DNA from 4 places in the Bradyrhizobium daqingense genome. Region 2 is predicted to be linked to each of the others. Evidence: riboswitches for the same ligand, from Rfam matches in the RefSeq annotation. Region 2 holds a riboswitch; each other region holds the start of a gene.
What was found. A riboswitch is a leader RNA that binds a small molecule or an ion and turns the genes downstream of it on or off. The one in region 2 is predicted to bind cobalamin.

Region 1: it holds a riboswitch for cobalamin, as region 2 does, so the genes downstream of both, LPJ38_RS19120 (DUF1636 family protein) here and LPJ38_RS07180 (ribonucleoside-diphosphate reductase subunit alpha) in region 2, are expected to answer to the same signal.
Region 3: it holds a riboswitch for cobalamin, as region 2 does, so the genes downstream of both, metE (5-methyltetrahydropteroyltriglutamate--homocysteine S-methyltransferase) here and LPJ38_RS07180 (ribonucleoside-diphosphate reductase subunit alpha) in region 2, are expected to answer to the same signal.
Region 4: it holds a riboswitch for cobalamin, as region 2 does, so the genes downstream of both, LPJ38_RS37545 (hypothetical protein) here and LPJ38_RS07180 (ribonucleoside-diphosphate reductase subunit alpha) in region 2, are expected to answer to the same signal.

Annotation. Positions count from the first base shown of each region.
Region 1 covers NZ_CP088014.1:4,034,962-4,042,282, forward strand. The annotation lists gene cobS (adenosylcobinamide-GDP ribazoletransferase) at 1-308, opposite strand, end outside; gene cobU (bifunctional adenosylcobinamide kinase/adenosylcobinamide-phosphate guanylyltransferase) at 305-808, opposite strand; gene cbiB (adenosylcobinamide-phosphate synthase CbiB) at 931-1,872, shown strand; gene cobD (threonine-phosphate decarboxylase CobD) at 1,884-2,849, shown strand; gene LPJ38_RS19110 (cobyric acid synthase) at 2,838-4,286, opposite strand; gene cobO (cob(I)yrinic acid a,c-diamide adenosyltransferase) at 4,294-4,929, opposite strand; cobalamin riboswitch at 4,970-5,191, shown strand; gene LPJ38_RS19120 (DUF1636 family protein) at 5,286-5,660, shown strand; gene cobW (cobalamin biosynthesis protein CobW) at 5,657-6,706, shown strand; gene cobN (cobaltochelatase subunit CobN) at 6,706-7,321, shown strand, end outside.
Region 2 covers NZ_CP088014.1:1,543,201-1,550,521, forward strand. The annotation lists gene LPJ38_RS07165 (GNAT family N-acetyltransferase) at 32-673, shown strand; one part of gene LPJ38_RS07170 (IS5 family transposase) at 938-1,359, opposite strand; one part of gene LPJ38_RS07170 (IS5 family transposase) at 1,359-1,698, opposite strand; partial or broken gene LPJ38_RS07175 (transposase) at 1,945-2,091, shown strand; cobalamin riboswitch at 2,217-2,387, shown strand; gene LPJ38_RS07180 (ribonucleoside-diphosphate reductase subunit alpha) at 2,492-4,435, shown strand; gene LPJ38_RS07185 (ribonucleotide-diphosphate reductase subunit beta) at 4,426-5,499, shown strand; gene LPJ38_RS07190 (hypothetical protein) at 5,787-6,044, shown strand; gene LPJ38_RS07195 (outer membrane protein) at 6,789-7,321, opposite strand, start outside.
Region 3 covers NZ_CP088014.1:7,503,233-7,510,553, forward strand. The annotation lists gene metE (5-methyltetrahydropteroyltriglutamate--homocysteine S-methyltransferase) at 1-1,738, opposite strand, end outside; cobalamin riboswitch at 1,840-2,041, opposite strand; gene LPJ38_RS35740 (nodulate formation efficiency C protein) at 3,050-3,775, shown strand; gene LPJ38_RS35745 (hypothetical protein) at 4,330-4,680, shown strand; gene LPJ38_RS35750 (thermonuclease family protein) at 4,901-5,617, shown strand; gene LPJ38_RS35755 (carbonic anhydrase) at 5,626-6,369, shown strand.
Region 4 covers NZ_CP088014.1:7,926,029-7,933,349, reverse strand. The annotation lists partial or broken gene LPJ38_RS37575 (IS6 family transposase) at 101-908, shown strand; gene LPJ38_RS37570 (glycoside hydrolase family 12 protein) at 1,197-2,003, shown strand; partial or broken gene LPJ38_RS37565 (IS21 family transposase) at 2,085-2,263, shown strand; partial or broken gene LPJ38_RS37560 (hypothetical protein) at 2,327-2,398, shown strand; partial or broken gene LPJ38_RS37555 (IS110 family transposase) at 2,459-2,749, shown strand; gene LPJ38_RS37550 (class I SAM-dependent methyltransferase) at 2,943-4,358, shown strand; gene LPJ38_RS37545 (hypothetical protein) at 4,760-5,206, opposite strand; cobalamin riboswitch at 5,583-5,784, opposite strand; gene LPJ38_RS37540 (transposase) at 6,022-6,144, opposite strand; gene LPJ38_RS37535 (hypothetical protein) at 6,545-7,321, shown strand, end outside.

The DNA of each region.
Region 1 (7,321 bases), 2.5 Mb from region 2:
CCGCCGCCGAGCCCGTCGGCGGTGTCGGCAAGCCCGTCCTCGTGTAGCGCGCCGGTGATGAGGGTGGTCGTGGCGAGTGCGAGGAGGGCGGCGAGGTTCGGCGTCAGCCCGACGTGGATGGCGACCTTGTAGACCAACGCGCCGGCGAGGCCGACCAGGAGTCCTGCGACCGGAAGCGCCCATGTCGCGCGCGCGATGGCGCCGTCGCCTGCGGGCTTCGACGATGCGACGGGAAGGATCGTGACGAAGGATGCCGCCAGCCTGAGATCGGCGACGACATTCCGGATCGTCTCGACGCCTGGCATCATTTCAACTTCATCGGCAGGCCGGCGACCACGAACTCGACCTCGTCGGCAACGCCGGCGAACGTCTGGTTCATGACCCCGGCAGCATCGCGATAGGCGCGCGCCAGCGGATTGTCGGGCACGATACCGAGGCCGACCTCATTGGTGACCATGATGACCGGACTCCGCAAGCGAGGGAGAACGTCAGCGAGGCGCGTTACCTCGCGCGACCAGTCGCGCTCGGAATGCAGCAGGTTGGACAGCCACAACGTCAGGCAATCGACCAGTCTCGCGCCGCCGCCCTCGGTTTCGACCAGGGCCTGCACCAGATCGAGCGGAACCTCGCGCTCGATCCAATTGGCTCCGCGTCGCGCGCGATGCGTTGCGATGCGATCCTCCATTTCGGCGTCGAGCGCCTCGGCCGTGGCAATATAAACTGGCCGCCCGGGAAAGGCCTGCGTGCGCGTCTCCGCACGCCGGCTCTTGCCCGATCGCGCTCCGCCCGTGATCAAGATGACGGCCATGAAAGGTCTCCTGCCGGCAGCACTAATCACCAAACGGGACCAAAGACAAAGCCGAAATCAGGCGGGCAGGGGCTTGCGCTCCGCCCTCGCTTTGCGCAACAGGGGCGGGACAGGAGGCAGGTGTGAGCTTTGCGGGCGCGATGGTGGTGGCGATGGCGGTGGATGCCCTTCTGGGCTGGCCGGACCCGCTATTCGCGCGGCTCGGCCATCCCGTGACCTGGCTGGGCCGGCTGATCAATGCGATCGATACTGCCTGGAATCGCGCGTCCGATCCGCCATGGCTTCGCCGCACCGCAGGTATTGCCGGCACGCTCGTGGTGATCGCGCTTGCCGTTGTACTCGGCTGGGTCCTTCAATCAGTGCTTGCCTCGGGCTGGATCGAGATCGTGCTGGTCGGCATCCTCGCCTGGCCGCTGGTCGCGCTACGCTCGCTGCATGATCATGTGGCTGCCGTCGCAAAGCCCTTGAGCGTCGGCGATATGGCTGGCGCACGCGCCGCGGTCTCGCGCATCGTCGGTCGTGATCCCGCAGCGCTCGACGAAGCCGGCATCGCGCGCGCGGCGATCGAGAGCCTCGCGGAAAACGCATCCGACGGCATCGTCGCGCCGGTGTTCTGGGGCGCGCTGTTCGGCCTGCCCGGCATTTTCGGCTACAAGGCGATCAACACGCTGGACTCGATGATTGGCCATCGCAGCGAACGGCACGAAGCCTTCGGCTGGGCCGCGGCGCGCATCGACGATGTCGTCAACTTCATTCCGGCGCGCCTGACCGGATTCCTGTTCGTGCTGCTGGCGCCGCGCCGATCCGAAGCGCTGTCATGCATGACGCGCGATGCGCGACGTCATCGCTCGCCCAACGCCGGCTGGCCCGAAGCAGCCATGGCCGGCGCGCTTCGAGTGCGGCTCAGCGGCCCCCGCATCTATCACGGCAGCATCACGAACGAGCCGTGGCTCAACGAAGGCGCGCGCGATCCGCTCGCCGCCGATATCGACGAGGGGCTGGCGGTGTATCGCCGCGCCATGCTGCTGCTCGCCGGCGTGCTTGCGATCCTGGCCTTCGCGTGAAAGAACGGGGCATGCGCGAGCACGGTGGAAATCTCGATCTGGCCCAGCAGCGTTTTGGCGGCCGCGCGGAAGACTGGATCGACCTGTCGACCGGGATCAACCGGTTGCCTTATCCCGTGGGCGAGGTGAGCGCGCGCGCATGGAGTGCGCTGCCGTCGCACGCCGAGACCGAGACGTTGCATCAGGCGGCACGACACGCCTATCGCACGAACGCGCCGATCGTCGCGATCGGCGGCGCGCAGGCCGCGATTCAAATGCTGCCGCAGCTCGCGCCGCCCGGCCGTGCGCGCATTCTGGCGCCGACCTACAATGAATATGCCGGAGTGCTGTCGGCTGCCGGTTGGGAGGTCGAAGAGGTCAGGGAGCCCGACGCACTGGCTGGCGCGGATTTCGCCATCCTCGTCAATCCCAATAATCCCGATGGCCGGTGCTCTGCGCCACGAGATTTGCTGGCGTTGCTGCCGCGCGTCGGCCGTCTCGTCATCGACGAGAGTTTTGCGGACGCGCTTCCGCAGCTGTCGCTCGCGCCTCAGGCGGATCGGCCGGGATTGCTGATCTTACGCTCGTTCGGAAAGTTTTACGGACTTGCCGGCTTGCGGCTGGGTTTTGCTATCAGCAACGCAGACGATATCGGCAAGCTCGCGGCGCTGTCGGGCCCGTGGCCGGTCTCGGGCGCGGCGATCGCAATCGGCAGCCGCGCCTTGCGTGACGATGCCTGGGCCGAGGCCACGTCAGCGCGACTTGTTCGCGATTGTGGACGTCTCGATGAGATGGCGCGCGGGAAGGGCTGGACGCTCGTTGGTGGTGGGCCGCTATTTCGGCTGTACGAAACGCCCGACGCACTGGTCGCCCAGGAAAAGCTCGCGCGTGGCCAGATCTGGTCCCGCGTTTTCGCGCAGAACCCGACATGGCTACGCCTCGGGCTTCCCGGCAGCGAAGTTGAATGGACGCGTCTTGCCGAAGCTCTAGCGCGCTAGCGCGAGCAGGCCGTCGACGTCGAGGTGTTTCTCGATGTGATCGGCGAAGGCATCGAGCGCGCTCTCGACCCTGGCATGATAAGGCTCGTCCCCTGCGGGAATGTCGAGCTTGGCGAGATACGCCTTGCGGAACTCGTCCGACGTGAAAAGGCCGTGCAGATAGCTGCCCTGCACGCGGCCATCGCGCGAGATCGCCCCTTCCGGCTCACCATTCAGCTTCGCAAACGGCCGCGCACGATCGGGCCCGTCGGTGTGACCGATGTGGATTTCATAGGCCTGGATCGGCTGCTCCGTTGCGGCATGCACGGCGGCGACGCGCGTCAGCGTCTTCTGTGGACTCATCACTGTCTCGACATCCAGCAGCCCGAGGCCCGACGTGTCGCCCGCGGGGCCTTCAATGCCCTCGGGGTCGGCGACGCTGCGCCCAAGCATCTGATAGCCACCGCAGAGGCCGAGCACGTGGCCGCCCCTGCGGTGATGGGCGAGGATATCGATGTCCCAGCCCTGCGCTCGCAGGAAGGCGAGATCTCCGCGGGTGGATTTGGAGCCGGGAATGATGACGAGGCGAACGTCGCCTGGAATGGCTTCCCCCGGACGCACCATCACGAGATCGACGCCCGGCTCGAGTTTGAGCGGATCGAGATCGTCGAAATTGGCGATGCGCGATAGCGCCAGGCACGCGATTTTGCACTGGCCCGGCTTGCGCGCGTCACTCAGGCCCAGCGCATCCTCGGCCGGCAGCTCGCCGGCGCGCGCGAACCAGGGCAGCACGCCGAACCCGCGCCAGGCGGTCTTCGTTTCGATCAGCCGATAGCCGTCGTCGAATAGCGTGGGATCGCCGCGGAACTTGTTGATGACGAAGCCCTGGATCATCGCGGCATCGTCGGGGTCGATCACCGTCTTGATGCCGACGAGCTGGGCGATGACGCCGCCGCGGTCGATGTCGCCGACCAGCACCACCGGCACGTCCGCCTTGCGTGCAAAGCCCATATTGGCGATGTCGGCCTTGCGCAGATTCACTTCGGCCGGACTGCCGGCGCCTTCGACCAGCACGAGATCGGCGCGCGTCTTCAAGCGCTCGAAACTCTCCAGCACCGCGCCCATCAATGACGGCTTCATCGCCGCATAGTCGCGCGCCCGCGCCGTCGCGATGCGCTTGCCATGCACGATCACCTGCGCGCCGACATCCGTCTCCGGCTTGAGCAGCACCGGATTCATGTCGGTGTGCGGCTCGACGCCGGCGGCGAGGGCCTGCAGCGCCTGGGCGCGGCCGATCTCGCCGCCATCGACGGTGACGGCCGCGTTGTTCGACATGTTCTGCGGTTTGAACGGCAGCACGCGCAGGCCGCGCCGCGTGAAGGCGCGCGCCAGGCCCGCGACGATGAGCGATTTGCCCACGTCCGAGCCGGCCCCCTGGATCATCAATGCGCGCGCCATCGTACCTTCAGAACTCGACGCCGGCCTGCGCCTTGATGCCGGAGCGGAACGGATGCTTGACCAGCGTCATCTCGGTGACGAGATCGGCGATCTCGATCAGCTCGTCCTTGGCGTTGCGCCCGGTGAGGACGACATGCGTCATCTCAGGCTTCTGCGTCGTCAGGAATTCGACCACCTCGGCGATGTCGAGGTAGTCGTAGCGCAGCGCGATGTTGATCTCGTCGAGCACGACCATGCGCAGGTTTGCATCGCGGATCAGCTCCTTGGCCTTCTCCCAGCCGGCGCGCGCGGCGGCGATGTCGCGAGCGCGGTCCTGTGTCTCCCAGGTGAAGCCTTCGCCCATCGCATGGAACTGGCAGAGGTCGCCGAAATGGCCGGTGAGCAGCCGACGCTCGCCGGTATCCCATGCGCCCTTGATGAACTGCACCACCGCGCAGGGAAAGCCATGGGCGACGCAGCGGACGATCATGCCGAAGGCCGAGGAGGACTTGCCCTTGCCGGCGCCGGTGTGGACGATGATGAGGCCTTTCTCGCCGCTCTTGGTCGCCATGATCTTGTCGCGGGCGGCCTTCTTCTTCGCCATTTTTTGGGCGTGGCGGGCGTCGGTTTCCTCGCCCGTTTGGGTCTCCGGTTCAGGCGTCATCGGTCCCGGTCCTTCGGCTTGACAAGTGGCGGCCGGCGGCAAATGGTGGGCCGGCGTTGGTTCCTGTCCTATGACAGGCGAAGAGGGAATGCGATAGGGCCCGAATCGACAAGATTTGGGTCCAAAATGCAGCCGCCCCCGCGACCGTGACCGGAGAGATGCCCGAAGCCACTGACTCCCGAGAGGGAATCGGGAAGGCGGGGATCGAAGGGCAAAACCCTGCTCCGCAAGCCGGGAGACCTGCCAGCGCGGACGATTTTGGACCGGCGGACGGGGTGTTCCGCGACGGGGAAACGGGCCTTTCGAATGCGGTCCGTGCGCCTCTTCGCTTCCCGCTGTTTATTCTGGAAGAGGCGATGACGGTTACACTTCACGTCTGCATTACCTGCCGCGCCGGCGAGACGCTCGGCGAGGGCGAGACCACGCCCGGCAAGCGCCTGCATGGCGCGATCCTCGACGCCGGCGTGCCCGACGGCGTCAATGTGGTTCCGGTCGAGTGCCTGTCGGCCTGCAGCCAGGGCTGTTCGGTCGCGCTCAGCGCGCCCGGCCGCTGGTCCTATGTCTATGGCCGCCTGTCGGACGTGAATGCGCGTGACGTGGTCGCGGGCGCTGCGGCCTATGCGGCCGCGCCCGACGGGCTCGTGCCCTGGCGCAGCCGCCCCGAAATCTTCCGCAAGCAATCGCTTGCCCGCATTCCCCCGATTCCCGCCGTGCCGGAGGCCGCCGAATGAACTCGCTCACAAAAGTCCCGGTGACGGTCGTCACGGGTTTCCTCGGCTCCGGCAAGACGACGCTGATCCAGCATCTGCTCGCCAATCCCGGCGGCAAGAAGCTCGCGGTGCTCGTCAACGAGTTCGGCAGCGAGGGCGTCGACGGCGAGATTCTGAAGTCCTGTGCGGACGCGAACTGTCCGGAGGAGAACATCGTCGAGCTCGCCAATGGTTGCATCTGCTGCACCGTCGCCGACGATTTCATTCCGACCATGGAGCAGCTCCTGGCGCGCCCGGTGCGGCCCGATCACATCCTGATCGAGACCTCGGGCCTGGCGCTGCCAAAACCGCTGCTGAAGGCGTTCGACTGGCCGGAGATCCGTTCGCGCATCACGGTCGACGGCGTGATCGCGCTGGCCGATGCCGAAGCCGTCGCTGCCGGCCGTTTCGCGCCGGATCCGGCTGCGGTGGAAGCACAGCGCGCCGCGGACGAGAATCTCGATCACGAGACGCCGCTGTCGGAAGTGTTCGAGGACCAGATCGCCTGCGCCGACATCGTGCTGCTGACCAAGGCCGATCTTGCCGGCAGCGCAGGGATCGAAGCCGCCAAGGCCGCGATCATCGCCGAGATGCCGCGCTCCGTGCCGATGCTGCCCGTCACCGACGGTGCAATCGATGCGCGCGTCATCCTCGGGCTGGGCGCTGCCGCGGAGAACGATCTCGCCGCGCGTCCATCGCATCATGACGGCGAGGAGGAGCACGAGCACGACGACTTTGCGTCCGTCGTGATCGACCTGCCCGAAGTGGCCGACATCGATGCGCTCGTGGCATCCGTCCAGAAGCTGGCGCGCGAGCAGAATGTGCTGCGCACGAAGGGCTATATCGCGGTCGCAGGCAAGCCGATGCGCCTGTTGCTGCAGGCGGTCGGCGAGCGCGTGCGCCATCAGTTCGACAAGCCCTGGGGCGCAGGTGTCAGGCAGTCGAAGCTCGTCGTGATCGGCGAGCACGGCGATATCGACGAGGCCGCGATCAAGGCGGGACTTGGTCTCTTGGGATCTGGTATCTGATGCACGTCGTCTTCCGCGAGAGCCGCGGTCTGGAGGAGACCGCGACGCCACGAGACATCGGCCAGGACCCGGCCGATCTCGTGGTGCTCTCGTATTCGGATTCCGACCTTGCCGCGTTCGCGGCCGGCTGGCGGCGTGGCCGCAGCAGCCTGCCGTCGCTGCGGCTCGCCAATCTGGCGGAGCTGCGTCATCCGCTGTCGGTCGACACATATATCGAGCGCACGCTGTCGCAGGCGCGCGGCATTCTGGTGCGGCTGATCGGCGGTGAGTCCTACTGGCCGTATGGACTAGCAGCGCTCCAGCAACTGGCGAAGGATCGGGGCATCGTGCTCGCCGTGCTGCCGGCGGACGGCCGCGACGACACGCGGCTCGATGCTTACTCCACCTTGCCGGTCTCGACGCTGCGCCGGCTCAAGGTGCTCTGCGACACCGGTGGCCCGGTTGCGGCACAAGCGGCGATCGCGCAGCTCGCGCTGGCCTCAGGCCTCTATGCAGGGCCGGTCGTCGGCGAGATGACCGTGCCGGAGATGGGATTCTATGATCCCGCGCGCGGCGTCATTGCTGCGCCGGGGAGCGGCGAGGGCAAGCCCCGGGCGCTGGTGACCTTCTATCGCT
Region 2 (7,321 bases):
CAATGCCAAAACAGAGCCCCGAAACGACTTCATGACAGAAGAATCAGATATCAGATCTGCGAACGCAAACATTCGTGCAAGCACTGTCTGGACAATTGTGCTCGGCTTTGCCGCGGATCCGTTGATGCGTTGGAGCTGGCCTGACCCAAGGCAATACCTTAGAAGCATGCCTCAGTTCATTGACGCCTGTGGGGGCCGAGCATTTGCACATGGCACAGCCTACGTCGCGGGAGAGATTCGTGGCGCGGCCCTGTGGCTGCCTCCCAACGTGCAGCAAGATGAGGAGGCATTGGATGCAATCATGGCGCTATCCCTGCGCCCGGAGATTACCGAGGATATGGCACACTTGCGGCGGAGAATGGCCGAACATCGTCCCCACGAGCCACATTGGTATCTGCCACTCATTGCCGTCGATCCGAACTGGGTCGGAAAAGGGCTTGGCACGTTGCTGATGAACTACGCCCTTCAACGATGCGATGAGGACGGCATTGTTGCCTACCTCGAAAGTTCGAACCCTGAAAACATTCCCTTTTACCAACGTCACGGCTTCAAGGTCGTTGGTGAGATACAACACGGTTCTTCGCCGCCGCTCACGCCAATGTTGCGAACGGCTTCATTCCGACCCAGCAAGGCCGCGCCGCCGGATCGGCTCGTCACCCAGACTCAAGCATAGCTCCGCCTCATCCCGTTAGGATTGATTGCCAATAACCTGACATGACCGCGTTCGGTCAGGACGGCTTATGTTCGCGGCCAGACAACTGAGCACGTGAGGCGGCTCGCCGGGCCTGCGAAAAGCATACCAATCGTCTCTTCGGCAAAGTTGGCACGTCTGATGTGAGAGCTGGCGGGGTCAAATCCACTAAGCTGGGATATTGCCACGGGCGGCTGCATCGATTTGCGGTCGGGCTCCAGACAATTTTTGATCTAGGGTCCAGACTCAATTGAGCCAATATGCGACGAGAGCGGCGAGATGAACAGCGGCCAAAAAATTACGGGCGAGCTTGTCATATCGCGTGGCGATGCGCCGGAAGTCCTTGAGCCTGCAAAAGCAGCGTTCGATGACATTTCGTCCTTTGTAGGCGCGTTTGTTGAAGCGATGGATGACGACACGGTTAGATTTATTGGGGATTACGGGCTTGGCGCCACGACGAATGATTTCGCCGCGAAGCTTGTCGCCATCATACCCTTTGTCGGCGAGGAGCACGCTCATGGGTGGCGCGAGCGCCAGGACATCGGGAGCCGCAGCGATATCGGCATCCTGGCCTGGAGTCAGATGCAGGACGACCGGCCGGCAGAGCGGATCGCTCAGCGCATGGATTTTTGTCGTGCGGCCTCCGCGCGAGCGGCCGATTGCTTGATTGTGCTCCCCCCTTTTCCGCCGGAGGCACACCGGTGAGCTTTAATCGAGGTCGAGTCGAGCGACAGTACGACGCCGTCTTCGCCAGGCTTGGCCAGCGCTTCGAAGATTGCGCACCATCGTCCTCGCTTGGCCCAGCGATTGAAGCGATTGTAGATCGTCGTGTAAGGGCCGTATTCACGTGGACAATCACGCCATCGTGCACCCGATTGCAGCATGTGAATGATGCCGCTGACGATGCGTCGGTCGTCGTCCCGATCCGGCCCCGTCAGTCCCCTCGGCAGATGCGGTTCGATACGCGCCCATTGCCTGTCGTTCAGCCAAAACAAACCAGCGCGCATTCTCTCGCCCCCGAATCAACACGTAGGCAAGAGAATCACGTGGCGCTATTTAGGTACAGACCCTAAGGCCACAGAAAGCGATGAATGGCGAGACGCGTATGGCTACCGAAACCCGATCCGGCCCAACTCAATTCGCGGACCGCGAACCGATCGATGCCAACATTCAGGATGTCCAGGGTTGCTGTTCCCCTGTTGGAGAATTTGCGACGCCACTTCCAAAGGTTTGAGCACATCTTGGCCGATCGCAGGCGCTGGGTCGTCGAGCGCACCTTTGCGTGGCTCGGCAGATGTGGGCATCTCTGCAAAGACTTCGAAGGTTCCGCCGCTACCGAGCTCGCCTGGCCGCTCGTCGCCCATCTGAGGCTCCTAACTCGCCGATTGGCCAGGCCTTGAGACATCTATGTTTTTTGAGTGAGGCTCTCAGGACAGGCGCTCGGCGAATTTCGAACCTCGACCTCGGGGCTGCTCCAACTGGTTAACTTGACTGTGCCGTCTTGACGAGTCTGGGCAAAGGCTTCTATATGTGGTGTCGTAGTGGTTTTAAATTCGCATATATGGTGGCACGGTGTTAGGGGGGAACCCATTGTGTCGGCAGCGGCTATTCCGAGGCATTAGCGCGACAGCGCTGGGAAGGCCGACAGCCGCAGCGACCCGCGAGCCAGGAAACCTACCGCGACAGAACCCATGTCCTCGGGCGGGGTGCCCGGTGGGTCGCTTGCAGCCGGGGACATTTGCCCGGTCCCCTCGCAAGTCGTCCGCACGGTCCCAGCCCCCAAATATCACGGGGTTGCCGATGTCGGCGTCTTACGATTTCGATCAGTATGGTCATCTCATTGAGCTGCCGAGTGTGCGGCAGCCCTCAGCGCAGGCAAAGCCTACCACACCTGAACTGTGTCTTGTGCAGCCCCCAGCATTGCCGGCTCCCCTGCCGAGGCCCCCCGCGCGATCGCCAACTCCGTCTGACCTTTCGCTCGATCGGTCGCGCGACGACCTGCTGACCTCGTTTGGTAGGCTGACGCTGACCGACCGCTATCTGCTCGCCGGCGAAGGCCTCCAGGACATGTTCGCCCGAGTGTCTTGCGCCTTCGCGGACAATGTTGCGCATGCCCAACGTCTATATGATGCGATGTCTCGGCTGTGGTTCATGCCGGCCACACCGGTGCTCTCCAACGGCGGCACGACGCGCGGCCTTCCGATCTCGTGCTTCCTTAACTCAGTGTCGGACTCGCTCGAAGGCATCGTCGGCACCTGGAACGAGAACGTCTGGCTTGCTTCCAATGGCGGCGGCATCGGCACCTACTGGGGTAATGTTCGCTCAATCGGCGAGAAGGCGAGGGGCGGCGTCACCTCGGGCATCATCCCGTTCATCCACGTCACGGACGGCCTCACGCTGGCGATCAGCCAGGGCTCGTTGCGGCGCGGCTCGGCGGCGGTCTATCTCGATATCCACCATCCCGAGATCGAGGAGTTCCTCGAGATCCGCAAGGCGTCTGGTGACTTCAACCGCAAGAGCCTCAACCTACATCACGGCATCAACGTCACCGACGAGTTCATGTGTGCCGTGGGCGCCGGCACCGCATTCGCTCTGCGCAGCCCGAAGACTAACGAGGTCGTCCGCGAGATCGACGCCCGCCAGCTGTGGCAACGCATCCTTGAGAACCGGCTGCAGACCGGCGAGCCTTATCTCTTGTTCATCGACACCGTGAACCGTGCGCTCCCCAAGCACCAGCGCGAGCTCGGCCTCGAGGTCTCGACCTCCAACCTGTGCAGCGAGATTACCCTGTCGACCGGCATCGATCATCGCGGCGAGGAGCGCACCGCGGTTTGCTGCCTGTCGTCGCTCAACCTCGAGACCTGGGACCAGTGGAATGAGGAGCCCGGCTTCATAGAGGACGTCATGCGCTTCCTAGACAACGTGCTCACGCACTTCATCACGGTGGCGCCGGACGGAATGAAGCGTGCCCGCTACGCCGCCCTGCGCGAGCGCTCCGTTGGCCTCGGCGTCATGGGCTTCCACTCGTTTCTCCAGGCCAAGGGCATTCCAATGGAGGGTACCTTGGCCAAGTCATTCAATCTGAACATGTTCCGAAAACTCCGTCGCGAAGCCGACGCCGCATCCGTGGCGCTCGCTCGCGAGCGTGGCCCGTGCCCGGATGCCCTGGAACGCGGCGTGATGGCGCGCTTCAGCCACAAGATCGCAATCGCGCCGACCGCCTCGATCAGCATCATCTGCGGGGGCACCAGCGCCTGCACTGAGCCGATCCCGGCCAACATCTACACCCACAAGACGCTATCCGGCGCCATCTCGGTGCGCAATCCGCACCTCGCTAAGGTGCTGGCCGCGAAAGGCGCCGACACCTCGGCGACCTGGGAGTCGATCATCGCGCACGACGGATCGGTCGCCCATCTCGACGTCCTGTCGGAGCACGAGAAAGCGATCTTTCGCACCGCCTTCGAGATCGACCAGCGCTGGATCGTCGAGCTTGCCGCCGACCGCGCCGCGTTGATTTGCCAGAGCCAGTCGATCAACCTCTATCTGCCGGCCGACGTCGATAAGTGGGACCTCCACATGCTGCACTGGACGGCGTGGAAGCGTGGGGTGAAGAGCCTCTACTACTGTCGATCAAAGTCGATCTCGCGCGCGGCGTTCGCCGGCAAGATTGCCGGGGATGCAACGCCGACGCAGCAGCCGGCGCGGCAGCGCACCGACTATGAGGAGTGCCTCGCATGTCAGTGATCGATCTATCGCGCGCCGATCCGCGCACGTTGATCGGCAAGGGACGCGTCGGCCTCCTTGACTCGACCGGCAGCTACGACGTCGATCGCTATGCCTGGGCTTACGAGTTCTGGAAGCGCCAGCAGCAGACCCACTGGATGGGCGAGGAGGTGCCGCTCGGCGCCGACCTCAACGACTGGGCTTCGGGCCGCGTCACCGACAGCGAGCGCGCGCTGCTCACCCAGATCTTCCGTTTCTTCACTCAGTCGGACATCGAGGTCGGCGACAACTATTTCAAGCGGTACATTCCGATCTTCCAGCCACTCACCGTCCAGATGATGATGGCCGCTTTCACTAACATGGAGACGGTTCATATCGACGCCTATGCCCTGCTACTCAAGACGCTCGGTATGCCTAAGACCGAGTTCGAGGCATTCCGCGGCTATGCGCAGATGCGCGCCAAGGCGGACTACATGCACGAGTTCGGCGTCGACAGCGTGGCGGATGTCGCCCGTACCCTGGCGATGTTCGGCGCCTTCACCGAAGGCATGGCCTTGTTCGCCAGCTTCGCCATGCTGCTCAACTTCCCACGCCACAACAAAATGAACGGCATGGGACAGATCGTAAGCTGGTCAGTGCGCGACGAGAGTCTCCACTGCGAGGGCATCATCAAGCTATTTCACGAATGGCACCGCGAAACCGGCGCGGTGACGCGCCCCGTCCGCGACGACATTGTCGACGTAGCCAAGACCATGGTGAAGCTGGAGGAGAACTTCGTCGAGCTCGCCTTCGGCCTTGGCAAGATCGAGGGGATGCTGCCTGAGCATATCCACGCCTACGTCCGCTACGTCGCCGACTGGCGACTGGCCCAACTCCGGATTGCCCCGGTCTTCGGCTTCTTCGAGGCGAAGGAGGGCGGGTTCACCCAGCTCAAGGCGCATCCGCTGCCGTGGCTCGTCGAGATTCTCAATGGCGTCGAGCACGCCAATTTCTTCGAGCAGCGCGCCACGGAGTACTCCAAGGCGGCGAGCCGCGGCAGCTGGGACGGAGAAGACGGGGTGTGGGCGACTTTCGGCCGTATCTAGCCCATTTTATTCATGCTAGCGGCATTGACAGCGGCAGGCGCCGATAGTCGTCGCCGTCACCCGCCAGCATGACAAAGGCATAGAACCGGACCTCCTCATCGTGGCGTCTTGATTGCAGCGCGACAAAGCCGGACACACAGATGGTTTGTTGGGTTAAGCCGGTACATGCGCTCCATTGCTGATGGCGGCTAGGGTTTACAGTATTTCCGCAGGTCGGTGAGGTGGGTCTCGTCAACCACCTTCATGAAGTCAATCAGCGCAACACGGCTACGCCCTTGAGCAGACGAATGTTCTCGATGATCGCCACGGCCGCCCCCCTCTTAGGGCTAGAGGGGATTACTATCACGCAATCGGAAGTTGTAAAGAGGGGCAACCCTGTCAAAGGGGGTCATCTTCATTGCAGCCCGGTCGGATCAGGCAAACCGATTTGTTCTTCATCCCCCTTCGCGTTTGATTTCGTCGCCGACCCACTGGCGGTCTTCCTCGGCCGTGGCTTCGCGGAGGTGATCTACTACGAGCAGACGCTGGCAATGCGGCTCGGATGACAGCCGCGTTTCTGTCCTAACACAAGAGTTCCGCTTCAGCGCTGCCGATCCACCTCTCGAGATTTTGCATCCGCTCTCCGAGGCGCTCCCAATTGATCCGCGCCAGCGGGGGTTCGGCAGGCTGATCGGGCGCAGAGATCGGCAGCGACGATGACGCAAGCCATCACGTCGTCGACGTTATGTCCCACCCTCGCACGAGCGCCGCTTCGACCGCTCGTCGGCCTTTCGTCCGAGGTGGCCAGTGCGGCCTCGACCTGGTCGACCAAGTCGTAGCACGAAGGTGCGCCCGGCTCGCACCTCGGCTCGCATTTCAGTGCGCTGCCTGTGCGATGAGCGTGCTGCGGCCGACCGGAACGATTGTAATCGATGACCTGTGTCTCCCTAAGCGAGGGCCGGGTTAACTACGACGGTCGACAAAACTATTTTTTGCCTCATCATTCTCCGACGGCCGGAAAGCCGACGGTGATGCAGGTGGAGGCACGGGGCCGGGAAATCGGCGCAGCCAGCCACTAAGCGGCTGGCGTTCGACCACGGCAGCACGCTTGAGTTCGCCGCGATCTCGCCGTGGCGCTGCGTCATAACCAGATCAGCCAGATTCCTTTGAACCACGCCTAACCAGCTCGAGCCGATGTACCGACAAGAAGCCGATAGCGCTATTGATGCGAGTCCCTGTTGCCAAGGTTTCTATGCCGCGATGCGGCTCAGGATATTGGTGCGAACCCGCGCCATTTTGGCGAAGATCGATCAATAGGTCGTGGCGATCACGCCACCCCACCGGTAGTTCACACGGACCAAGCCGATATCGACGTCCTGACCGATACGGGCAGTCCCTGCAAAAGTGCCCACCGGAACACCCACGAGTCCGGGTGAAAAAAAGAAATCCACATCCCGACGACCCATGAACAGGTGGTCGTATTCAACGCCGATGGACCAGTTCGGAGCAAAGCCAAATTCAAGGCCCGCCCCTACCGTGCCGCCCCAACGAGTTTCGCTGCCGTTGTCGATAGTGAGCCCGGTCGCAAAATCGGAGACCCGGTATTTGTCACGGACGACTGCAGCCCCACCTCTTACATAGAGCAGCACGTTATTCCAAGCATAGCCGACTTGGCCCGTGAACAGGCCGAATGCATCAAGCGTGGAGTCATCCCGGACGCCTGCGAAAGCAAGGTTCGCGTTGGAGCCCTTGAAATCGGCCCAATTGCCCTGCGTCTCCAGACCGAACACCGAGTTCGCTATTTGCCAGCGGTAGCCGATGTGACCGCCCACCGTGCCTCCCG
Region 3 (7,321 bases), 2.0 Mb from region 2:
TCGTCACCGGTCCGGTCAACATCGCCTTCATCGGCTTACCAGTTAGTGATTGCGCGTAGCGCCACCATTCCACGGTGATCGGCTTCGGCCGCACTACATCGCCAAACAGGATCGGGGGCCTAACGCAGCGCGAACCATAGGACTGAACCCATCCGTTCCTTGTAAATGCGAAGCCGGCGAGTTGCTCGCTGAAGTACTGCACCATGTCATTACGCTCGAATTCGCCATGCACGAGGACGTCAAGACCGATGTCCTCCTGCCAACGTACGGCGCGGGCTATCTCCTCTTTGAGGAACCTGTCGTATTGCTCCTCGCTCATCGCACCTCGCGCATGCGCCGCGCGAGCATTTCGCACCGCTGCGGTCTGCGGAAACGATCCTATCGTCGTGGTAGGAAAAGCCGGCAGTCCAAAGCGTTCCCTTTGGATCTCGGAACGACGGGCAAACGGGGTGGCGCGCTGGCGCATCGTCTGATCGATCGCCCTCATTCGGACAGCGACGTTGGCATTATGGATCTTCGGCGAGGTCCGGCGGGCAGTCGCGGCGCATTCCGACTCGGCAAGAGCTAGCCCAACATTCTGGTCGCCTGCGAGTACCCGCGCCAGGATCGCAAGCTCACGCATCTTCTGAACCGAGAAAGCAAGCCAGCTCTTGACGTCGGACGCGAGCCCGGTCTCGAGTTCAACATCGACCGGCACGTGAAGCAGCGAGCAGGACGGAGCGAGCTGTACACGGTGCCTGCCAAGCTTCGCAATCGAGGGCTTCAGCCGCTGACGGAGCGACGGCAAGTTCGACCGCCACACATTGCGGCCGTCGATGACACCGAGCGACATGACGAGATCACTTCGGCCGTCAGCAATGATCTGATCCAATAGTTCTGGCGCTCGAACCAAATCGACGTGCAGACCGGAAATTGGCAGGCTCAAGGCAGTATCCAGATTGTCGCCTAGGGCGCCGAAATAGCTCGCAAGCATGATCTTGATAGCGGGTCCCTCCTTTGCGAACCGGTTATAGGCGTGCAGCAACGATTGTCGCGCCGCCTCATCCAGATCAAGGACCAGGCAGGGCTCATCAAACTGAACCCAACTTGCCCCTCGTTTGGCTAATTCATGCAGAAGGTCGATATAGACAGGTATCAGATCATCGAGGAGAGAGAGGGGCTGGAACGCGCTATCGGTACTCTTGCCGAGCTTTAAAAATGTGACCGGCCCGATCAGGACAGGGCGGGTCTGAAAGCCAAGAGCCCTGGCTTCCTCATACTCTTCGACGGGTTTGCGAGAGCACAGTCTGAACGCCTGTCCCCGGTAAAACTCGGGAACCATGTAGTGGTAGTTGGTATCGAACCACTTGGTCATTTCCTGCGCGGGCACGCCAGATCCCCGCGTACTCTGGTCGCAACTCGCATCCTGATCGCCGCATTGCGATCCGCGGGCCATGGCGAAGTACGTCTGGAGCGAAACGGATTCTCCGCTCGAGGCGTAGATCTCCGGGATGGCGCCAACCATGACACTTGTATCAAGCACCTGATCATACAGCGAGAAGTCGTTTGACGGAATGATCGTGACGCCGAGCGATTTTTGACGAGCCCAGTTCGCTGCGCGTAGGCCGGATGCGTCTTCGTACAACTGCTGTTCACTAATCTTTCCAGACCAGTAGCTTTCTAGAGCGAGCTTGAGCTCACGCCTTGGGCCGATGCGTGGCGTTCCGAGCGTAGCAACTGGAAGAGAGAGAGGAGACATCGCGTTAACCCCTGTTGGGGACAAAGGCCATGGCGGACGCAGGCAGGAGAAGTCGCGCGTGCGACGGCTGCTTGGCGTACCACCGAGACACCCCGCCCGTGGACCAATATATTGTCGGGGCCGGTCTCCTGGCTTGCTGGTCATCGCTGCTGTCCGGCCTTCCCGAAGCCGTGCAGGCTTCAGTGACATCGTTGGACAGCGGCTCGCCACTTACAGTTGCGGGGGCAGCGCCGGCATTTGCACCGGCTTCCCTCTTAGCTCCGGATCAATGGGAACCGGAGAACCTCGACGACTTGGATTATCGGCACGAGAACTCTTCCGTCAACCTCTCAGATTATGTGCAAGCTAATCTGCGACATCTGCTAGCCGAATGACCGTGCATCTCTGTGACTTACCACCATCCAGAAACATTCTCTAATCAGAGATGTCATAATCAGACATATCCTTCTCAGATACCGGAATAGCATCCGGAGCTGCCTTGAGGCGGAGCCGCACGCTAGATCGATGAAAGGGACAGAAGCAGCCTTCCGGCGGGAGTACCGACGTTTCTATCAGAATGCTTTCGATGCGGCCTTGCGATTTCCAGAGTTTCGCCCAGCACCTCGGCTAGCCAGCTATTCTCTCAACTAAAGGATCTGCAGCGAATAGGCCAAGGCACGTGGCGGAATTTAGCAACATACGAGGCGAGGGGTTGATTTGCGTGCCACCCAGACTTCAAAGCCGGGATCAAGCCGGCTTGGTGCCGCTGGCAATCATGCAGCTCGAACGCCGGCGGCACGATAGCGAACCACACAGCTCAATAGCGGCAAACGCACTTCCGTCCATCAGGCATCCGGCATCGAGGCGTTCAACTCTTCTGCTAAATATCCGGTGCGGGACAAGGATGCACAAGCTGCGGCGGATACACTGAATAGGAACACCGAAAACGTGCAAAGGTCAGAAAGTCGACAAGAGCGACACAAACTCTGTGAAAATTTCCGCCTATTGCCTGGCACGAAGAATGCAGACCCTCGGCATGCCCAGTCTCCTCCTGCTGGGCAGGTCCAGCTCAGCCAACTGACGCAGTCGCTGTCGGGGAAGTTAGCTGCGCATGACATACAGGGAGCGCCTGATCGCGCGGGACAGCCAGCGGGTGCCACGTCGCATCCCGTAAACTTCTTGCGATGGCTCATAGCAGGTTCGAGGTTGCCTGCTTTACAAGATGTTTGGATGAAACGCGATAGGCCGAGGGTTATGAAGAGAATGTCTGGAAGACCCGCGCTATGGCTTTGCTTGGTCGGATTTTTAATCTGCCTCGCCTGGCCGGCTGCCATGAGCAATAATATTCGGGCCAGCGACAGCCCCCTTGTCGAACGATTGAAGTCAACTTGGCGAGCGCAAGATGGTGAGACGATAGAACAAATTATCTCCAATGTCTCGAAGGTGGCACAGTTCGTGCCTCAAATGTGGGGCGTTATTGAACTTGGCCAAAACGACTTTATTTTCGTTTCGTGGACCAGACACCGGGACAACAAATCGGACGAACAGTACGTTATCACCTGGAAGATCGCCCTCGACGGCACGTTTGAACTTGCGTCGACTTATGCGAAGCCGATGGAATTGGGCTGGCGCGCCCTGGCGCTCTCCCTGATCGCCAGTGAAGTCGCAGATGGCGAAAGGGACGCAAATCTTCGCTTTCTGCATGATCCGGCCAACTTCAACTTCGTGGCCACCCCGCAAGGCCGGCTCGGCGATCTTCTGCGGCAGGGCCGCTGTACTATCATTGAACCAGTTGGAGTGGACTACTTACCGAAGCGGAATGGCAAACCGGCCGAGACGGGTGACGTGTGGCGCGTTCTGCTCTTGGTGAATTGTAGTATCCAAGGACCACGTTATTTTGCACACAACGGGGTCATCACTTTCGAAAAGAGAGAAGGACAGGATTGGGAGCCACAATCCTCCTTTGCCAAGCGCATCGCGAAATTTGCCCCTGGCTCCTGGTTCCAACGCACCGAGCCAAATGAAGAGGAAGACTTAGGAGAGCGAAGGCCCGAGTAAACTGCCGCAGAGCAACATCGCGCCGCAGTTCCTCCATGGCCCAGTGCCTCGGACCGACTGCAAGACATACGCGCTCGGCACTTGCTTTGTTTTAGCTTCCGCAACGGTCCGGGTGCCTTTCTCGCAGCAGTCCGGCCCGTCGCAAGAAGGTCGGCCGCGCGATTGCGTTTGTTCCGCCTAGTGTCAGCGGCGCGCACGAGCTTGCGAGATGTGGTTTTCCCGCCTTCACTCCAGCCGGTGTGAGGACACCACTGTGCGTGAGTATAGCAACGTCGAAGGCACCAGGAACTGGGTGTGAGACGAAACCGGCGAGGAAGTTACCGGGAGACGTTCACCGGTAGCGACCCGGCATACCGCTGAGCGCTTGCGCATTTCCGAGCGCGCAGGCCGGGAAGCTCAGGGGCCGTACGCAAGAAAACGTCGAGGACCAGACTGGCTCGACCCTAGCTTAGCTGGCACCCATTCGTCTGCATGTCATCGATCCAGATTTCGAAGCATGGAAAACGCCTGTTTAACTCTGCTCCACCTGCCCAGGTCGACATCAACGATCAATCTTGCCGGGCGTAAGAAGGTTAAGTTATGCGCGGGCGTCTACCCTGAACTCCATTGCGTCTTCTTCTAAATCGGCCAGAGAAAGCCAGACCGATCTTTTTCACATCTTTTCGTGTGAAGTGCGAAATTTCATTGCAGAACCGTTGGCAGCGGCCATTTTGCCGATGGAAACCGTCGCCAACCAGACCAAGGTTGATGCTCCACGCCTGACTCCAGCGCGAGCCAGCGCTTCATCGTCGGCCACTTTTTTTTGCAAAGACAACGTTCCGGGGTTCGGGTTTGTTCAGCATCGCCAGTTCGGCGCCGCCCGCGAGGATCTCCCCTCAGGTGGAGAGAGTAAAGCGCGGTCCTAGTGAGAGAGCCGCTGATGCTCGAAGAATAGCGCCGCACGCCCCAAAGAAATCACTTGATCCTTACGCAGCGTCAGGCCGTAGGTTCGCGTTCCGGCGAAGCCCTCATAAAGCGCGTCGGAAATGCCGGCGGAATAACGGACGTAACGCTGTCAAGCAGTCGAATGTATCGGCACCGTGTCGTGCGTGAAACGTGGATCAGGAGCGAAAGGTTGTTGTCGGGATGAAGAACCGCGGAATTATGTTCGCATTGCTCGCTCTCGTCACATCTCCGGTCTGCGCCGCGACGTTCAGCGGTGCTCCGCGCATCCTCGACGGCAATACGATCGAGATCGACAAAACCAACGTTCGGCTCTCAGGCATCGAAGCTCCTGAGACGGACCAGATTTGTCTCGACGTCGAGGGCCGGAAATGGGCCTGCGGCGTAGCTGCTCGCGACGAGCTTATCAAGCATTCAAATGGGCGAACCTGGGATTGTCATACCCAGAGAGTCGATGAGTACAGACGAGCCCTCGGTAACTGCTTCATCGAAGGCGAGAATGTGAACGTCTGGATGGTACGCTCGGGCTGGGCACTATCGACTGCTCCATCTCACGCTGTCTATGAGTTGGCGGCAAGCACAGCCCATACGGGACTGTGGTCGGGAGCGTTCATCGCTCCCTGGGACTGGCCTCGCCGCAATAAGGGCACGATTATCGTCGGCGCGTGGTCGGTTCCGATCGACGCGCAGGAAGTACTGCTCGGATCCGTCCTGCTGTCGGAACCGCCGTCCCCCGAGTGCCTGATAAAAGGCACTGTCGAGCGCAGCGGCGAGCGGATCTATCACCTGCCAGGGCAAGCCAGCTACGAACTAATCGACATGACGAAGAAGCGTAGCGAACGCTGGTTTTGTAGCGAAGCGGAAGCCGAAGCCACCGGGTGGCGTAAGGCCGTGCGTTGAGGCGACACATGCATGCAGCCAATTCTCCAAATATGTACCATTTAACCAGGACCGCGCGTTCGCGCCGTTCGCTGTTGTTGTTTGCTGCGTCGACAGTTTTCCTGCGATTCGGCAATAAGATCGCCGATGCGAAGGAAGCAAAAAGCACGCCCAAGCCAGATAACCTGCTGTCGCCAGATGCTGCCCTGAAGCGGCTGCTGATGGGAAACGAACGTTATGTCCAGGGTGCATCACGAGCCGACGATCTTAGGCGCGAGCGTTCGGCTTTGGTCGAAGGCCAAAATCCATATGCGGCGGTTCTGAGCTGCGCCGACTCTCGCGTGGCGCCCGAATTTGTGTTCGACAGCGGGCTAGGTGATTTGTTTGTCTGCCGCGTCGCCGGCAACTTCGCTAATGATGATACACTCGCCAGTATGGAATATGCGGTCGCAGTACTGAACACGCCGCTAATCCTCGTACTAGGCCACGATCATTGCGGCGCGATAGACGCTACGATCAAGTCGCTCCATCAAGATAAGCCGCCGCCAGGGCACATTTCAGCCCTGGTGACCGCACTTGCTCCCGCCGTGAACGCATCTCTAGGGCAGGCCGGCGATACATCCGCCCGCGCAACCCGAAACAATGTGATCGACAATGTCAACAAACTCAGATCGACGGGCCCTATTCTGAAGGCTGCAGTCGAGCAGAACCGGCTGAAAGTCGTCGGGGCCCTGTATCGGATCGACAACGGTAAGGTCGATATTGTCAGCTGACACTAGCACATTCACACCCGAGGCAAATCATCTGCCGTGCGATACGGCCCTTCCGCTCCGCTGTTTGGTCCATCGTCTGCGACAAATGCCCCGGATACCATCCGCTCCACAATAAATGATCAACTCGGGAAGTGCTTCGGTATGCGTGGCGTCTTGATTCTGCTCATGTTCTACGTACTCATGCTAGCAACACGCGGCGAGCATCAAAAAACGCACCTAACGCGTCCGACAGCGTTCATGCCTCCATATTGAGTTGCAAACCCAATAGCGTGGTTCCGGCAGCAGATCGCGATAAAGCGCATTGCCTGGCTGTGAACTCCAGAGCCGGCGACGATCCTGAGATCTTCTGGCTCCGATCGAGCACGCCATGAATGGTGTTGCTTTATCACCAAGCTCAGCCAGGGCTGCAGATCACATAGAACAACCAGCAGGACTGGCCGCCCGGTCTGTAAACGAACATGCCACCCGCGCCAGTAGGCCAGCCGCATCCATCATTCGTTAGATAGTCTCGTTCGCCGCCAAGGGACCCGGCCCGCAATGATGATGCCGTTGAAAGCATGGTTGTTTTCACCACGATCTCGCATGCACTGCCTGATATTGCGCACAATCGCACGACCCGCCCACTTGCACAATTTACTATCCGTCCTCCATAACGAGGTCGATACGAGACGAAACTGGCAGCTTGCAGATTGCATAGTGTGTACGCGAAGCCCATCAGGTTGTTAGTTGCTGCGGACACAGTAAATTGTGCCAGATTTGTCAGCCCAGGCGAATACCAGAACAATGATTCAAGTGTTGCGCACCGTCTGCCAGCCAGAAATCATCTGGCAACCGATCGACTTGGCAAGCAAGCTCTTCAACCACGGCGTCGCTCAGTAGGAAACAGAAGACTAGCTTCAGAACGTGGATCCCTCATCAGTTGCAACGCTCGTAGTGCGGGCATGCTGCGCGA
Region 4 (7,321 bases), 1.6 Mb from region 2:
GACAAAGCCGAGATTGCCGAAATCGTTGATGACCTCCGGCGGCCAGCCGTTGACGGCGTGCGCCGCAAGATCGGCCGCAACCTTCGACAGGGACAGTCCATTGAATGGTACCGTCAAATTAACGAATTGGAGCGGCGGAGGGGTAGACGACCGGCAGACCGCCCGGGACCCTCTTTATCGCCGCCATCGCACCGGAAGTGATCAGTTATCCCGTTTGGTTATATTTCCGGCTTCCCTTAAGCTTGCGGATGGTCGAGGAAATGCTGGCGGCGCGTGGCATTGGCGTGACCTATGAAACCGTGCGCCAGTGGGGACGGAAATTCGGCAAGCCGTTCTCCGATCGGATCCGCCAGCGCACTCCCCCTCGCGGTGACAAATGGCATCTGGACGAAGTCGTTATCTCGATCGCGGGCGAACAACATTGGCTCTGGCGCGCTGTCGACCAGAATGGCTTCGTTCCTGACGTCTTGATCCAGCGCCGAAGAAACTCGCGCGTTGCGCAGCGGCTCATGAAGAAGCTCTTGAAATCCGCCGGCACGCCGCCGCGCGTTATGATCACGGATAAGCTGCGTTCGTACGGCGCTGCGAGGGCGAAGATGGGCTTACACGTCGAACATCGCCAGCACAAAGCTCTCAACAATCGGGCCGAGAATTCTCATCAGCCGACGCGGCGACGCGAGCGGATCATGACGCGCTTCAAATCGTCCCGTCAGGCTCAACGGTTTCTGTCCGTTCACGATCAGGTCGCGAACCTTTTCCACATCCCCTATCCCGGCGCCGCCACCGCCGACTTCCGTCGTGCTTCGCGCGAGCGAGCCTTTGCGACTTGGCGCGAGATCTCCATGACAAGCGCTATCGCCGACTCTCGACCTCTGAGAATCGCCTCCTTCGGCTCGGCGGTCGATTAAGTTGACGATGCCCCCTGATGAGCCAGAGCCTCCCTTCTCGAAAAGCCTGATCAGTCTCAAATTGTCTGACGACGGACAATCGTTGCCACTGTCTCAGCCAGGCTGCTGTCATCCGAAAGACGGCAAATCCGGGCGCGGGTCCACCCTTCTTCCCGAGCTCGTCAGCTTCTCGAAAGCCAACCTTCCTAGCATTCAAGCCCGGTCTCTAGATGCCGATGCCGCCCATGCTGAACTAGGGGGCCCGCTAGTGGATCTGCAGGAGATTTTGTTATCAGAAAGGAGAGCTTTATGGATTCCAATCGGATAAGCGGTGCCGGCGCGCAAGGGTCTCCAACGGGTTACGTCCGGACACAGGAGGATCATGATCTATTTAGGCAGGCCGCGAATGAAGCCCGGTCATTATCATCTGCCGGGCCTGTGTCGGCACAGACGCCGATTTGGCGTTCGAGCGCTCCATACGGAAGCTTTTCACGCGATGGCTACTCTTGGAACAACGACGTATGGGGCCCGCACCCTGGGCCTCAGACGATTTCGGTGAGTGCAGCCAACCGGTGGAGCGTGTGGTCGAACCAGCCCAATACTCCTGGCATCAAGAGCTATCCGCACGTGGCTTTCAATATCGGGAAACCGCTCAGCTCAATCAACACTCTGAGCTCGAGCTTCAATCAGGAAGTTCCCACTGGCGGCGCCTGGGATGTCGCCTACGATATCTGGGACAGCTCAGACCGACATGAGATAATGCTCTGGACAAACTACACCGGAAACTCGGACGGGAGCGGCAACGTTAAGCCCATTTCATATCATTATGCCCCTTCCGGTGCGGCGATTCCGGTCTACAGCAATGTCAATGTAGGCGGGGCGACTTGGAACGTGTTTGAAGGCGAAGGCTCCGATGGTCACAAGGTCATCTCATTGCTGCGCACTTCGAAGACCAACAGCGGGACAGTGGACATCAAGAGTATCCTGCAGTGGATCAAGTCGAAGGGGTACTTTGGCGACATAAACGTCGGTAGCGTCCAATACGGCGTCGAGATTACCTCGTCCCCGGGGGGAAAGAACTTCAATTTCAACAACTGGTCCGTGACTTCGAAGTGAAGTCCGCGCGGGCGGTAAGGTGAGCTGCGCTATGCCAATGAGCCACGCTGACTGACGGCCTTGGCTTGCCGCTCACATCCCGACCGCCACGATCCCGGCCTCAACCGAACCTATGCCGAGATGGCAAGCCATTACGGCACGGCCATCTCGCAGCCCGGCCGCGGCGCCCAAAAGATAAGGCAAAGGTCGAAGTTGCGGTGCAAGTCGCGCAGCGATGGATTTTGGCGCGGCTGCGCAACCAACGCTTCTTTTCGTTGGCGTGACCTGCCACTGAGCATTTCCTCCAGAAGGATTCAGAGTCCGCCCCGAAGAAGGACGGACAGATGAAGCGAGCAAGGTTCACGGAAGAGCAGATTATCGCAGTGTCGAAGGCGCATGAGGCCGGGGCGAAGACGGCCGACCTAGCTCGCAAGCACGGGGTCTCCGAAGCGACGATCTACAATTGGAAGGCCAGCTCGCAATGGTTGGCACGCAAGATCGCCGCGATGGGGCATACCGTCCGCATTATTCCGGCTCAATTCGTCAAGCCTTATGTAAAGTCCAACAAAAGTGACATCATCGATGCCGCAGCGATCGCGGAAGCAGTGACGCGACCAACAATGCGCTTCGTCGAAATACGGTCGCCCGAACACATTGACCTGCAAGCGCTGCATCGTGTTCGCGATAGGATGATTTCGCAACGGACGTGCCTCATAAATCAGATGCGCGCTTTTTGCCTTGAATATGGGATCGCTACTCGACTCGGGAAGCGTCCGAGGGAGGGTGTTTCCTCCCTTCGGCCATCACCTTATCCGTTGACCGTCGGCTACTTTTCTGACTCAATCAAGCCGTTTATGGACCGGTCTTAACAACCTCGGGGGCGGCATGGATTCGATCCTTCGCGTTCTGATGCCCTTCTTCGGGCCGAAGAACTATTCTGAGATGCTCTAGAAGAACGCTTTGGCGGATTTCTGGCTGACCTTAGCCTGCTCGTTCCTGGTGAGGTACGATCCTTGGATTAACGGTCTTTTCTTGCGAGTTGAGCATCTGCCCGGCGTCAAGGAATTCGCCACGGCTATTAAAGCTCCTGAGGTGAACGTGGGCGGCTTCGCGCTTGCTTTGCTGGTGCTCATCTTCAGCAGGGTCACCCGATTCCATGATCGGATTTCGGACATATTTAAGATCAGGGCGAGGTTCGACCGCGCTAACATCCTTCTCCCTCTGGCTGTCATGTCGGGTGCGCAGATGTCGGCCCGTCAGGTGGCAAATCTCAAACGCGACCGCCATCCCCTCGTGAGAGCGACGTTCTACAAATACGCGTCCAGCCGAAGCGAACATCCGCTCGTCGACAAGCACGACATCGAAAGCGCATTGGAGGCTTGGCACATATTGGGTTGCCTTGGAGTGGCTCTTCATACTCACAGGCTTCGCGGTCTTATCCGCCTTCGCCAGGGCAGCTTGGTTTCTGATCATTTTTTGGACCGCCTCGATGGCCGCGCTTCTATTTATGCATCTTCGGTATGGATTGCTGGAACGAAGGGCGGATCCCCAGATCCAACAGATAGCCGGGAATGCCGAGGCAAGTGCAGGCAACCGCCAAGCATTCACAGAGGCGGCCATCTGATGTGGTACAAGATCGGGAAGGATATCATCGTCCGGAGCGAAAACGCAGCCAAGCCGGAAACACAGAGTTGGGCCTATCTTAAGAAGCTGATCTCGCGTCTCGAGCCAATTCATTCCAGCTTCGACTTTGGCTGCGGCAAACTGCGTTACGAACGGGCAATAGCCAAAACCACCGGCGAACTTGCGTTGGTGGATTCGGAAGTGCAGCTTTCAAGGGGTCAAATGATCCGCGGTCGTTCGACCACCATCCGCGATTACGTCGGCAAATCAAATCACGTCCACGCCCTCACCGTGGGTCAGTTTGCCTCCCATGACCGGAGATACGACCGCGGCTTCTGCATAAACGTTCTTTCTGTGATCCCATCGGCAAGCGTGAGACTTGGCATCGTTCAACTGATGAGAGCTAAGCTAAAGCCAAACGGCACTTGCTTGTTTGTGACGCTCTATCGCAATTCTGATTTTACAAGGATGCAGAATCTCCCGAATTGTCAACCATACGGCAACGGCTTCCTCATGGACTCGCTTAGGGGCCATTCCTTCTACGGCCTCATCCCGCCGGACGATCTCGCCGGATTGGTTAAGCGTGCAGGCTTCTCGGTCGAGTCGATCGTGCTGGATGAAGGCTCCGCATACCTGTGGGCCCGAACTCCGGACGGGCGACCTGGACCGATCAATTTCGAAATCCGTGAAACTGCGGAGAACTTTCAGATTCGATCTCAGCCAAGCGTGAGCAACCGCAGCTCGGCAAGGTAGACCAGGCCGGCAGAGACGGCGCTTGGATCCTGAGCAGCAGCCGCGGGGGCTCAAGTCACATCGACGACCTGTCCCGCTTAGGTTCGTCTGCTTCCGATAGTCGGCGATCTGCTGTCTGTAGTGGCCGATGCTCGGCGCATCCGGAGCCACGTCGCTCTTCCAATCGACGACCGCGTCGATGGCGCCGGCCTCGTCGAACGCGATCGCGTCAACCTGTCCGGAGAGCAGGACCTTGCCGCCTTCGTGAGTCTGGCTTCCGAACAACGGGAGCTCGGGGGCGAGACGCGGTCGCGGCGTCACGACGTCCGGAAGAGCGAGCGTCCGCAGCACCGTGGCGGTCAGTTCGACGGCGCTGATGCCCATCTTCGGATCCTCCGCCGGTTCGTGCCCCATCTGCCGGATCAGTTCCGCAGCCCGCGTTTCAAGTCCGCCCTGGCGTCGCAGGCTTCTCCGGTCAGCACCTCCTCGATTAGCTTGTGAAGGATGGTGCCACGCGTCGAACTTCTGAGAACGGCAGCAGGCTCCGCAGCGCCGGTTTCCGGAATTTCCCCGCTTTCGATCTTCGCTTCTGGCTCGTCCACCTGATCAAGTTCGCTCCGGCTCGGGCGACGCCAGATCACGGTCTTGCGCACATCGAAGATAGCGGTCGCCTCGGCGGCGAAGGTCTCGCGGGTCTGCCCGTTCTCTAGCGGCGTGACGTTCCTTTCCTTCGCGGTGCCGACGTCGTTCGGGTTGATCGCCGGGAGACCAGCCAGGCCCAAATCGACGAGCTTTGCCCAGCACTTGTCCGACAGGTCGGCGGAGTGCCTAGGCAGGATCAGCAGGTCGCGCGCCCGGGTCGCGGCCACGTACCAGAGGCGTACGCGCTCGCGCCGCTGCTGCTGCCGCGGTGACGGTGTTGCCCCACGGATTGGCCGAGGAGACAATCACGGATTGAGCAGTTGCGGAGGCTGTGCGGACGCCGATCCCGCTGCGGCGATCGAGGCCAGCACGATTCCTAGCGTCAATGCTGACCCGGACAGCCAGCGCTGTTTGAGCAGGATTGAAGTTGACGCCGAAACTCGCGCCGGCACGGCTACTACGTTTGAAATGAAAACGGTGATGACCACGGGCGAAACAAAAAGCCGTCACGCACATTCGCCGTGAGCGGCAGCCGTTCGCCCCGAATGCGGCAGATCTCGATCGGCTTTGCAACGTCTTGGAGCACCCCGCCCCTGCGTCAGTCCATGACCACGACCGGCAGCAAGGTTTCCTGGCTCGCGGGTTGACGCCTCCGACCACCTTCCCAGGTTCGAACGAACGAACCCAATGGCCCAACTGTCGTCGGCTCGCCGCTTACAGTTGCGGGGGCAGCTTCGGCCTTGTCCGTGAGGACGCACCGTATTCCCTTGATACGCCTTTCGGCGCTACCGATAACCAGACTGAAGGCCCCTCATAACCGAGTCAAGCAAGGGGCGTGAATCGAGTGCTGAGTGACACAACATGTGACAGTTTAGCCCGTCCTATTCGTGAGAGTGCGTTTTTCTAGTCCGATTGATGTGGCCGCACATCTGCTCTGACGAGGCGCACAGGATTGCCTTCGGCTTTTCACCGCCTGACGACCCGTACTTTGCAACGCGCTTGAGGGATAAGTTGGGCGAACGGGGGGCGGACGCCCCGCCGGTCAAGGACTGAGCGGCAGCAGCGCGCCGGGCAAGCCGCGGATCAGGTCGGCTTCGGGACATGCCGCGGCGAACGCAAGGCGAATGCGGCTCGTGGTCTCGACCACACGGGCAGCGAGTTTCAAGAGACTCCGCCTCGACGGCATTTGCGATGTTCGTTTCGATCTTCTCTAGCAAGATCGACCTGATCTGAGGATCGAGGGGCGACTCCGACGTCGAAAGCCCAGCCAAATGTCCCAGCTCTTTGATGCGGCCGTGATGGCCGGCTCGGGTGCCGTTTACATGTCTCAACCGTTCGCACAGTGTATCGAAGCCGGCTTGTCCGCCTATGATCGCCCTGCCTGTCGTGCTGAGCATGTCCGGTGTTAGCCCTGCGAGGTACTTCACGCTGACCCTGAACCGCGCGTCGCGATCTGCAAGGCAGAACGCCATTGCGACGATGGCGTCGAACAGCGCGGAATTCGAGAGGTCATGGTACTCCGCGGGGAGAAGCTTGCGCGCAGCCTGCTTACGGCTAGGGTCAGGGTGAACGAGACCAACCACGAAGTCGAAGGCTTCTTCGTCGGGAATCTCGACGAGAGATTGCTCGAAATCGCGCAAGTCGACGGTCGGAAGGAGCAGATGCGCCAACAGCTTCAGGCCGAACGGCAGCAATTGCTCCAGCAACTTGCTGGATCGGCGGGAGATGTCCGGCGCGCGGAGGATGAGGCACGGCTGTTCGAAGCCATGTTCGCGCAATTCCAGGCCATCCGCGACTCTGGCCTGACCTGCTTTGGATGCGGCGAGGAATTGGCTGCTTTCGATCGCAAGCTGGCGGAAATCGGCAAAAATATCGAAGACGCCAAGCGGAATCGCGATCCCAAGCTCGTTGCCGATCTGGAGCGCCTAGCCGCGGAGGTCAAGACGGCAAACCGGCTCAAGACCGAGACACAGGATGCGTCGACCCGGGCACACAGCGCGAAAGACAGGGCCGAGGGCGCGTATGAAGACTACATGAAGAACAATCGTGAAGTCCTGGCGGTGGCACGTCGCGCCCGCGCGCGCCAGCTGCTGGACGGATTCCCGCAATCGAGGGAGATGAGCGACTACCGGTCGAAGGTGGCCGAAATGGCGGCTCAGTCCTTGTCGGACCGCATCGCTGGGCTGACGGCGGACCGTGAAAACCGTTCTACCAACCGGCGCTCCACCCTGATGAGGGAAATGACGGGCGCCGTGAACAAGCACGGGCAGGACTTCTATCTCGTGCCGCCGTTCACCGCCGAGGAGGCGACGCCGTCGGCCGTCGAGCAGTGGGCGGTCGCC